Regions from separate parts of the Pseudarthrobacter sp. fls2-241-R2A-168 genome, predicted to be linked through region 2. Evidence: riboswitches for the same ligand, from Rfam matches in the RefSeq annotation. Region 2 holds a riboswitch; the other holds the start of a gene.
What was found. Region 2 has a riboswitch for thiamine pyrophosphate ahead of thiC (phosphomethylpyrimidine synthase ThiC). Riboswitches for the same ligand answer to the same signal wherever they lie in the genome.
Positions count from the first base shown of each region.

Region 1 (4,565 bases), on a different contig from region 2:
GGTCAGGCTTGTCCCGGAGGCGAGGAGCGCAGCGCCGAGGCCGTCCAGGCTGGGTGCGCCCCCCGTGCCCATGATGAGCCGGGATTCCAGTTCGACGCCCTCAATGACCAGCGGATCGTGGAGCGCGGCAGAGGTTGCAGCAGTGATGGTTTCGCTCATGGGTCAGCCTCCCTGCACAGCCGTGACGAGTTCGACCTCGTCGCCGTCCGCGAGCGCAGTGGCGAACCACTGGCTGCGCGGAACTACCTGGGCGTTGTGCGCCACGGCCACACCGAGCTTCTGCCCATCCGTGGCCTGCCCGTCTGCACCGAGGGGACGGCCGGTGACCTGGCTGACGAGTTGGGTGATGGAAGCACCATCCGGCACGGGGTGCGGGGTTCCGTTCAAGGTGATGTTCATACTGATTCCTTTGTGGGCGGTTGGTGGCTCAGGCGGCCGGTTGGGAAGCGGGTAGTCGCGGCGGGTGTGGCGTTGAAGCGGGCCGGGTTGAAGGGTGCCCAGCGGGGATCCTCGCGGCCGTCCAGGAGGTCCCGGCAGACGGCGGCTGCGGCCGGCGTCAGGTGGACGCCGTGGCGGAAGAACCCGGTGGCCACGATGAGGCCGGGGACGTGTCCGGCCTGTCCCGCAATGCCGTGCGTTGTGGGCACGCGCCCCAGCAGCGGGGCATTGTCCGGGGTTCCGGGCCGGGCGCGGGCGGTGCATTCCAGCAGTTCGAGTTCGGCGACGGCGGGAACCAGCACCTGCGCGTCGCGCAGGAGCTGGTAGACGCCACCGGCGGAAACGGCATGCGCAGTAGCCGGCGCGTCTTCGCGCTGGGTTGCCCCAATGACCACGGTGCCGTCCCGCCGGGGAACGATGTACACCGGAACGCCGTGGACCAGTCCGCGGACGGTGGAGGTCACTAACGGCTGCAGGTGCCGGGGCACGGCGAGCCGCAGGATGTCCCCATAGACGGGCCGCAGCCGAAGGTGCAGGCCTTCCGGGAGTGATTGAAGTTCTGCCGCGTGCAGCCCGTTCGCCACCACGGTCTCTGCGGCCAGGATGGTTCCCCCGCAGGCCAACTGCACGCCGGCAACGGCGCCGTCCTGCCACAGCAGCCCTCGTGCTTTGTCCGGCACCGAGTAGCCGTCGACGGCGCCTGCTACAGCTGTGCCATCGCCCCCGGTCCCGCTGTGGGCACCCTCGCCACTGGTCCTGTTCGCGTCACTGCCGCTGCCGTGTCCGCCGTGGCCGGCGAGCGCCTGGCGCAGGCAGTCCACCAGCAGCCGCGGATCCACCTGGTGATCGGCCGGGGTGTCCAGCGCGCAGGCGATCGCCGGGCTGAGCAGTGGCTCCCGTTGACGGGCTTCGCGGACGGTGAGCGGTTCCACGGTGAGGCCGTTGGCCTGCTGTACTCCGCGCAGGTCCATCAGTGCCCGGCGGTCAGCGGCGTCGGCACCCACGGCGAGGGTCGGCGTCGTGATGTATCCCGGATCAGCACCCGATGCTGCGCGGAGCCCGGCAATAAAAGCGGGCCAGCGCGTCGAACTATCCAGCATCAGCTCCAGAAGGCCCTCCTCCTGATAGTGCAGTTCGCTGACGGGGGCGAGCATTCCGGCGGCCGCCCGGCTGGCCCCGGAACCCGGTGCGTCGTCGATGAGCACCACGGAGCGCCCCGAGCGTTGCGCCTCCCAGGCGATGCCGTGGCCGATCACTCCGCCGCCAATGACGGCGACGTCAGCCCGGATGGTGCCGCCGGCGGGCGCGGCCTGTTGTTCCGTTGCGCCGCGGCCAGATAGTGCACCCATGTGTCTCCTTCCCTACGCCGGTACTAGCCGGATCAGGTCAAGCGGTCGGCTCTGACGCCCTCTCAGCCCGGCGCTTTGTGACAGCTGCCGCGGGCTCCCGCAGTACGAGGCAAGTGTAGAGGAACTAGGCTTGCCCCCATGAATGTGTCCCACACTCCTGCCGCCGGCACCGATGTCCTCAGCACCACTAAAATCAGCAACGGCCTCAGCTCCGCGCGCCTATACCTCTGCACGGATGCCCGCAAGGACCGCGGCGATTTCGGGCAGTTCGTGGATGCCGCTTTTGCCGGCGGCGTGGACATCATCCAGCTCCGGGACAAGACCATCGAGGCCGCAGAGGAGCTGGAACTCCTGGCCGTGCTGAAGGAAACCGCGGAGCGCCACGGCCGGCTGTGGGCTGTCAACGACAGGGCTGACATAGCAGTGCTGTCCGGCGCTCCGGTGTTCCACATCGGCCAGAAGGACCTTCCCCTCGCTGCCGCGCGCACCCTGCTCAACGGCAACGCAGCCATCGGACTGTCCAGCCATGCACCTGAGCAGGTGGACGCGGCTCTCTCGGCAGCGTCCGGACCCGCGGGGCTGGACTACTTCTGCGTGGGCCCCGTGTGGGCAACGCCCACCAAACCGGGGCGGGCCGCCGTCGGGCTTGAGCTGGTGAAGTACGCTGCCGCGGCGGCCAGTGCTGCGGGACAGGAAGGACAGCCCGACGCCGGTGTCCCCTGGTTTGCCATCGGCGGCATCGACCACGGCAACGTTGAGCAGGTAGTGGAAGCAGGCGCCCGCCGCATTGTGGTGGTCCGGGCCATCACGGAGGCGGACGATCCCTCGGCCGCCGCCGCATCGCTCCTCGCAGCCTTGGATGCCCCCGGTTCCTGAGGCTGTCCGGTCTCCGGCGATACGGTTCACTGACCATCCGGTCCGCTGACGCCCGCTACCCTGGTTTTACCGTGCGCCCTTCCCGGCCCGGATGCCTGCATTATCGCCGGAATTCGAGTTAGGCTGATTTTCGTGTCACACCATCGGCTGGCTCCCAACGTCCACGAGCACAACAACGCGCTCGAGGCGGCGCTCAGTGCGCTGCGGACCGAACTGGAGCTGCCTGGCGCCTACCCTGACGACGCCGTGGCGGATGCCAAAGCGGCCGTCGAATCCCTGCAGCTGCCCGCCTACGACCTCACCGCCGTCGAGTTCGTCACCATTGATCCCGCCTCCTCCACCGACCTGGACCAGGCACTGTTCATCGAGCCCGACGGCGACGGGTACCACGTGCTCTACGCCATCGCCGACGTGCCCGCATTCGTCACGCCCGGCGGACCGTTGGACGCGGAAACAAGGCGCCGCGGACAGACGTTCTACGCCCCCGACGGGCGGATCCCGCTGCATCCGGAAATCATCAGTGAACAGGCCGGCAGCCTCCTTCCGGACCAGGACTGCTCTGCATTCGTCTGGGATTTCCGCCTGGACAGTGCCGCGGAGGTCACGTCCGTCGCCGTCAGGCGGGCCCGTATCCGCAGCCGGGCCAAGCTCAGCTACAAGGGCACGCAGGCGGAACTGGACGCCGGAACGGCTCCGCCGGTGCTGAAGCTCCTTAAAGAGGTGGGGCTCAAGCGCGTGGAACTGGAGCGTGCCCGCGGCGGCGCCAGCCTGAACATGCCCGACCAGGAGATCGTCCAGCTGCCCGACGGCGGCTACCGGATCGCTGCTGCTCCCCAGCTGCCCGTGGAGGACTGGAACGCCCAGATCTCGCTGATGACCGGAATGGCAGCGGCCCGCCTCATGCTCACGGGAAAAGTGGGCATCCTGCGCACCATGCCATCGCCCGATGAGCGCTCGCTGAACCATTTCCGGCTGCAGACCGAAGCCCTGGGCAAGCCCTGGGACGGTGAAGTCAGCTACGGCGAGTACCTGCGGAGCCTGGACCCCACCGATCCCCGCCAACTGGCCATCATGCACTCCGCCGGGATGTTGTTCCGCGGCGCTGCCTACACGGCCTTTGACGGGTCCGTGCCCGAAGATGCCGTCCAGTCCGCCATCGGCGCCGCCTATGCGCACACCACTGCCCCGCTGCGCCGCCTGGTGGACCGCTTTGTCCTGGTCATCTGTGAGGCGTTGAGCAACGGCGGCAAGGTACCGGGCTGGGCACGGGATGCCCTGCCAACGTTGCCGGAAATCATGGCCGGATCCGACCAACTGGCGTCGCGGATGGAGAAAATGGCCCTGGACACTGTGGAGGCGGCCCTGCTGGTCAACCACGTGGGCCAGGAGTTCGACGCGATCGTCATTTCCGGTTCCAAGCCCCAAAAGGACAACGGGAAAAACGGCAACGGCAAGAACGGGAACGGCAACGGGAACGGCGGTTCGGGGACCATCCAGATCGCGGACCCCGCGGTTACGGCCCGCTGCGCCGGCGAGCTGGAGCCCGGAACAAAGGTCCGCGTGCGCCTGGTCTCCTCGGATATCGCCACCCGGGAAGTCCATTTCGAGCTGGTCCAATAGCAGCACTGGGGCGGTGTTGAAGGCCCAAAGCCGGTATTTGGGCTCCCTGCCGCTAGACTGAAGGAGTAGAAATGGATGCCCGGTCGTTGATTTCCTTGATTTGAAACCAACAAACCCGCCCCTACGCGATCTTGAGATTTACCCGTTGGTCACCAGTGCCAGCATTTAGATAGCCCGCGATCGGCTTCCACTGGAATTGCTTGTGCGCCCGAGCGTGCTCCGGAACAGCCTTACGGCAGGCCCGTTGAGCAGGCAGCGCCAATGCCCAAATGAATAAGGAAA
Region 1 covers NZ_JARVSG010000019.1:107,882-112,446, reverse strand. Annotated here, with positions in the region: gene QRN11_RS13415 (thiazole synthase) at 1-159, opposite strand, end outside; gene thiS (sulfur carrier protein ThiS) at 163-399, opposite strand; gene QRN11_RS13405 (FAD-dependent oxidoreductase) at 396-1,787, opposite strand; TPP riboswitch at 1,780-1,898, opposite strand; gene thiE (thiamine phosphate synthase) at 1,926-2,663, shown strand; gene QRN11_RS13395 (RNB domain-containing ribonuclease) at 2,796-4,283, shown strand.
Region 1: it holds a riboswitch for thiamine pyrophosphate, as region 2 does, so the genes downstream of both, QRN11_RS13405 (FAD-dependent oxidoreductase) here and thiC (phosphomethylpyrimidine synthase ThiC) in region 2, are expected to answer to the same signal.

Region 2 (4,565 bases):
CCAGCACTCCGGCGCGCTTCAGCGCGCCTGCGTGGTCGGCAACAAAGATCTCGGTGAAGCCCATGGGAAGTGCCCTCGTTCCGTCGACGGTGCGGCCGCTCAAGCAAGCGGCACCTGCCGCGCCGGCCGTTCGGCATCAGCCTAGTACACCGCCCCGGCCCCCGCCGCCCGCACCCGTTCCGGCAGGCGGCATCCCAACGGGGTTCGCAGGCGGGCTCAGCGGACTGCGACCCGGATGTTGTTGCGCCAGGGATCCTCGAACCGCAGTTCCGCACCGGTGTGGTGCGCGGGCACCCCGGCGACCTTCAGCCGGTCAGCGAGCGCCCCGACGTCGTCCCCCGAGGGAACTTCGATGAGCACTTCACCCAGGCCAAGAGTGTCCTTGCGGGGCCCCGCCCCGCGGCTGTTCCAGACGTTCATCGCCATGTGGTGGTGGTACCCGCCGGCGGAGACAAAGAGTGCCTGTCCGTGCCAGCCGGCGGTCTTTTCAAAGCCAAGGGTGCCCACGTAGAAGTCCCGGGCCGACTGGACGTCGCCAACCTGGAGGTGGACGTGGCCGACTCCGGCCACTGTTCCGCGCTGGCGCTGCAGGGATTCTTCGGTGAGGTGCTGCTCCAGGTAGCGCTGTGGCGGCAGGGCGAGGCTGTCCATCACCACGTCAGTACCGTTCCAGGACCAGTTGCTCCGCGGGCGGTCCCAGTAGAGCTCAATGCCGTTGCCTTCGGGATCGGTGAAGTAGAAGGCCTCGCTGACGAGGTGGTCAGCACTGCCGGCGAAGGAGCGCGGCTCGAACCGGGCGGCAGTGGCGATGGTGGCTGCGAGGTCGGCCTGGTTCTCAAACAGCAGGGCCGTGTGGAAAAGGCCGGCTTCCCCCCTGCCGGGGAGGTTCAATCCCGGAGCGGGGGCAAGGTGGACCAGCGGCTTCTGGAGCCGGCCAAGGTACAGCCCGCCGTCCTGCTCGGCCACAACTTCAAGCCCCAGTGCACGCTGGTAGTAGTCGGTCATGACCTTCATGTCGCCCACCTTGAGCATCACGGTGCCCATAGTGAGGTCGGCAGGAAGAAGATCCTGGGTGGCGGCTTCTGCAGTCATTGAAAACTCCCGGTGCTGGGGCCCGTCGGGTTGGTGGGCCTGTCACTATTAAAATTACTTGAAGCTTCAATTTATTCCAAGCAGTTTTCAGGTTATCCGTGTCTCAGCGGACGACGCGCCCGCCCAGCACCACATGGGCCAACTCCTGCACCGTTTCCGGAACCTGCCGCGGATCCTCCCGGCAGAGTACGACGTCGGCCCGGGCACCTTCCTCGAGCGCGTCAACACCCAGCCACTTCCGGGCGCCCCAGCAGGCGGCGTCAAGGGCGGCGGCCACAGGCAGGCCTGCATGGTGGAGGGCCAGGATTTCATCACCGATCCGACCGTGGCGGATGACGCTGCCGGCATCCGTTCCGGCGTAGATCTTCACTCCGGCGTCGAAGGCCTCCAGCACCCGCTCCGCCCGCCGTTCCCACAGGGCACGCATATGGGCCGCATACCGCGGGAACTTGGGCTCCGCCTGCGCGGCTATGTCAGGGAAAGTGGCGATGTTGATGAGGGTGGGCACCATGGCAACACCCTGCTCCACGAACCGCGGAAGGTGCCGCGGCAACAGTCCGGTGGCGTGTTCGATGCAGTCAATGTCCGCGTCCAGCATCTGGTCCAGTGTTTCTTCGGCGAAGCAGTGCGCGGTGATCCTGGCACCTTCGTCGTGCACGGCCTGGACGGCGTCCTTGACGACGGCGGCAGGGAACGACGGCGCCAGGTCGCCGGCGCCGCGGTCGATCCAGTCCCCTACGAGCTTGACCCAGCCGTCGCCGTCGCGGGCCTGCTTCCGGACGGCTTCCACCAGGCCGTCGGGCTCGACTTCCTCGGCGAAGCCGCGGAGGTACCTGCGGGTCCGGGCGACATGCCTGCCGGCGCGGATCAGCAGCGGCCCGTTGCGGCTGCCCTGGAGGAAGCGGGTGTCTGCGGGGGAACCTGCGTCCCTGACCAGCAGCGTGCCCGCATTCAGGTCGGTCCTTGCCTGCTCTCCCGCCGTCGCTTCGTCAACGGCGCCACCGGTTCCCAGGCCGATATGGCAGTGGGCGTCAACGAATCCCGGCAGCACCCAGCCATCAAGGATCCTGTCCGGTTCCGCCGCCGGCCGCCGGAAGGTCAGCCTGCCGTCCACGGACCACAGCCCGCGTGCCTCGGTGTCCGGCCCGGTCAGGACGGCGCCGTTGAACTGGATGATCTCTGCCATGGATCTGCCTCGCTTTCCCGCCCGGACAGGCTAGCACCACCGGATGTGACACGGCCCTTCCGAAACAGCTGTGGTAGCTTCTTGGTGACCACACGGGTGCCCTTGCAGGGGCTGAGATCGGGCTGACGCAGCCTGCGACCGTTGAACCTGTCCGGGTAATGCCGGCGAAGGAAGTGAGTATTCCTTGAGTACACCAAATGCACAGCTCAACCCTGCCCAAATTCAGTCCGGCGGCCTGTCCGAAGGCCAGGACCAGCCACCCGTCACGCAGTCGCTGAAGTCCCATTCCCTGGCGTTTGTCGAAGACGCGGCGGCCGGGATACGGGTGCCGGTCACGGAAATCGAGCTGGCGGATTCACCGAACGGCCAGCCCAACGGGCCGTTCCGCGTCTACCGGACCGCCGGGCCCGGCAGTGATCCCGTCCGCGGCCTCACGCCATTCCGGGCTGAGTGGATAGCAGCGCGTGCGGACACGGAAGCTTACGGCGGCCGCGGGCGGAACCTGCTCGACGACGGACGCTCGGCTGTCCGCCGCGGTGCGGCCAGCGCCGAGTGGAAGGGCGCGCGGCCGGTGCCCCGCCGCGCCGTCGACGGCAGGACCGTAACCCAGATGCACTACGCCCGGCAGGGCGTGGTCACCCCGGAGATGCGGTTTGTGGCCCTGCGGGAGAACTGCGACGTCGAGCTGGTCCGAAGTGAAATTGCTGCCGGCCGGGCCATCATTCCCAACAACATCAACCACCCCGAATCCGAGCCGATGATCATCGGCAAGGCATTCCTGGTGAAGATCAACGCGAACATCGGCAACTCGGCCGTCACCAGTTCCATCGCCGAGGAAGTGGACAAACTGCAGTGGGCCACCCAGTGGGGCGCGGACACCGTGATGGACCTGTCCACCGGCGACGACATCCACACCACCAGGGAATGGATCATCCGCAACTCCCCCGTGCCGATCGGAACCGTTCCCATCTACCAGGCACTCGAGAAGGTCAACGGCGAAGCCAATGCCCTGACCTGGGAAATTTTCCGCGACACCGTGATCGAACAATGCGAGCAGGGTGTGGACTACATGACCATCCACGCCGGGGTTCTGCTCCGGTACGTGCCCCTGACGGCCAACCGCGTAACGGGCATCGTGTCCCGCGGCGGTTCGATCATGGCCGGCTGGTGCCTGGCGCATCACCAGGAGAACTTCCTCTACACACACTTTGACGAACTCTGCGAAATCTTCGCCCGGTACGACGTCGCCTTCTCCTTGGGTGACGGACTGCGGCCCGGGGCCACGGCGGACGCCAACGATGCGGCGCAGTTCGCCGAACTGGACACGCTGGCTGAGCTCACGCAGCGGGCATGGGAATACGACGTGCAGGTGATGGTGGAAGGCCCCGGCCACATTCCGTTCCACCTGGTGCGCGAAAACGTGGAGCGCCAGCAGGAGCTGTGCAAGGGTGCCCCGTTCTACACGCTGGGGCCGCTGGTCACCGACGTGGCGCCTGGCTACGACCACATCACCTCAGCCATCGGCGCCACCGAGATCGCCCGCTACGGCACCGCCATGCTGTGCTACGTCACGCCGAAGGAACACCTGGGCCTGCCCAACAAGGATGATGTTAAAACCGGGGTGATCACCTACAAGATCGCTGCCCACGCTGCGGACCTCGCCAAGGGCCACCCCGGCGCACACGAACGCGACGACGCCCTGTCCAAGGCACGGTTCGAGTTCCGCTGGCGCGACCAGTTCGCGCTGTCCCTCGACCCGGTGACGGCCGAGGCGTTCCATGACGAGACGCTGCCGGCCGAGCCGGCCAAGACGGCGCACTTCTGCTCCATGTGCGGACCCAAGTTCTGCTCCATGCGGATCAGCCAGGACATCCGGGACGAGTACGGTTCCGCGGCGGCGCAGGCGGCACTGGCTGATGCCGCGGCAGGGATGCGCGGAAAGAGCGAGGAGTTCCTGGCGGCCGGCGGCAAGGTTTACCTTCCGGAACTGAGCGTTCCCGCCGGAAGCCAGGGCGTCAGGACGCCCTAGGTGACTGGATCCTGCTCACATCCCGGATAAAGGACCGTAGGATGCGGTCCCCCTCCACGGAGTCGTGGGGCCGGTGCCCTCCCGCCGCAGTGCGGTGCAGGGCGCCGGTCTCCCGCAGGTACCCGGCAATTTCCTCGTAGAGCGGTTCCCATCCCCCAGTGAGGACAAGGGTGGGCACGCCGGGGACGATGTGCAGCGGCGCTTCCCAGGCCGGGGCCTGCAGCCGCAGCCGCCTGGCGGAACGCTTCTCCTCGGCCG
Region 2 covers NZ_JARVSG010000028.1:18,259-22,823, forward strand. Annotated here, with positions in the region: gene QRN11_RS15230 (hypothetical protein) at 1-64, opposite strand, end outside; gene QRN11_RS15235 (VOC family protein) at 217-1,092, opposite strand; gene QRN11_RS15240 (amidohydrolase family protein) at 1,196-2,278, opposite strand; TPP riboswitch at 2,361-2,468, shown strand; gene thiC (phosphomethylpyrimidine synthase ThiC) at 2,463-4,307, shown strand; gene QRN11_RS15250 (alpha/beta fold hydrolase) at 4,294-4,565, opposite strand, start outside.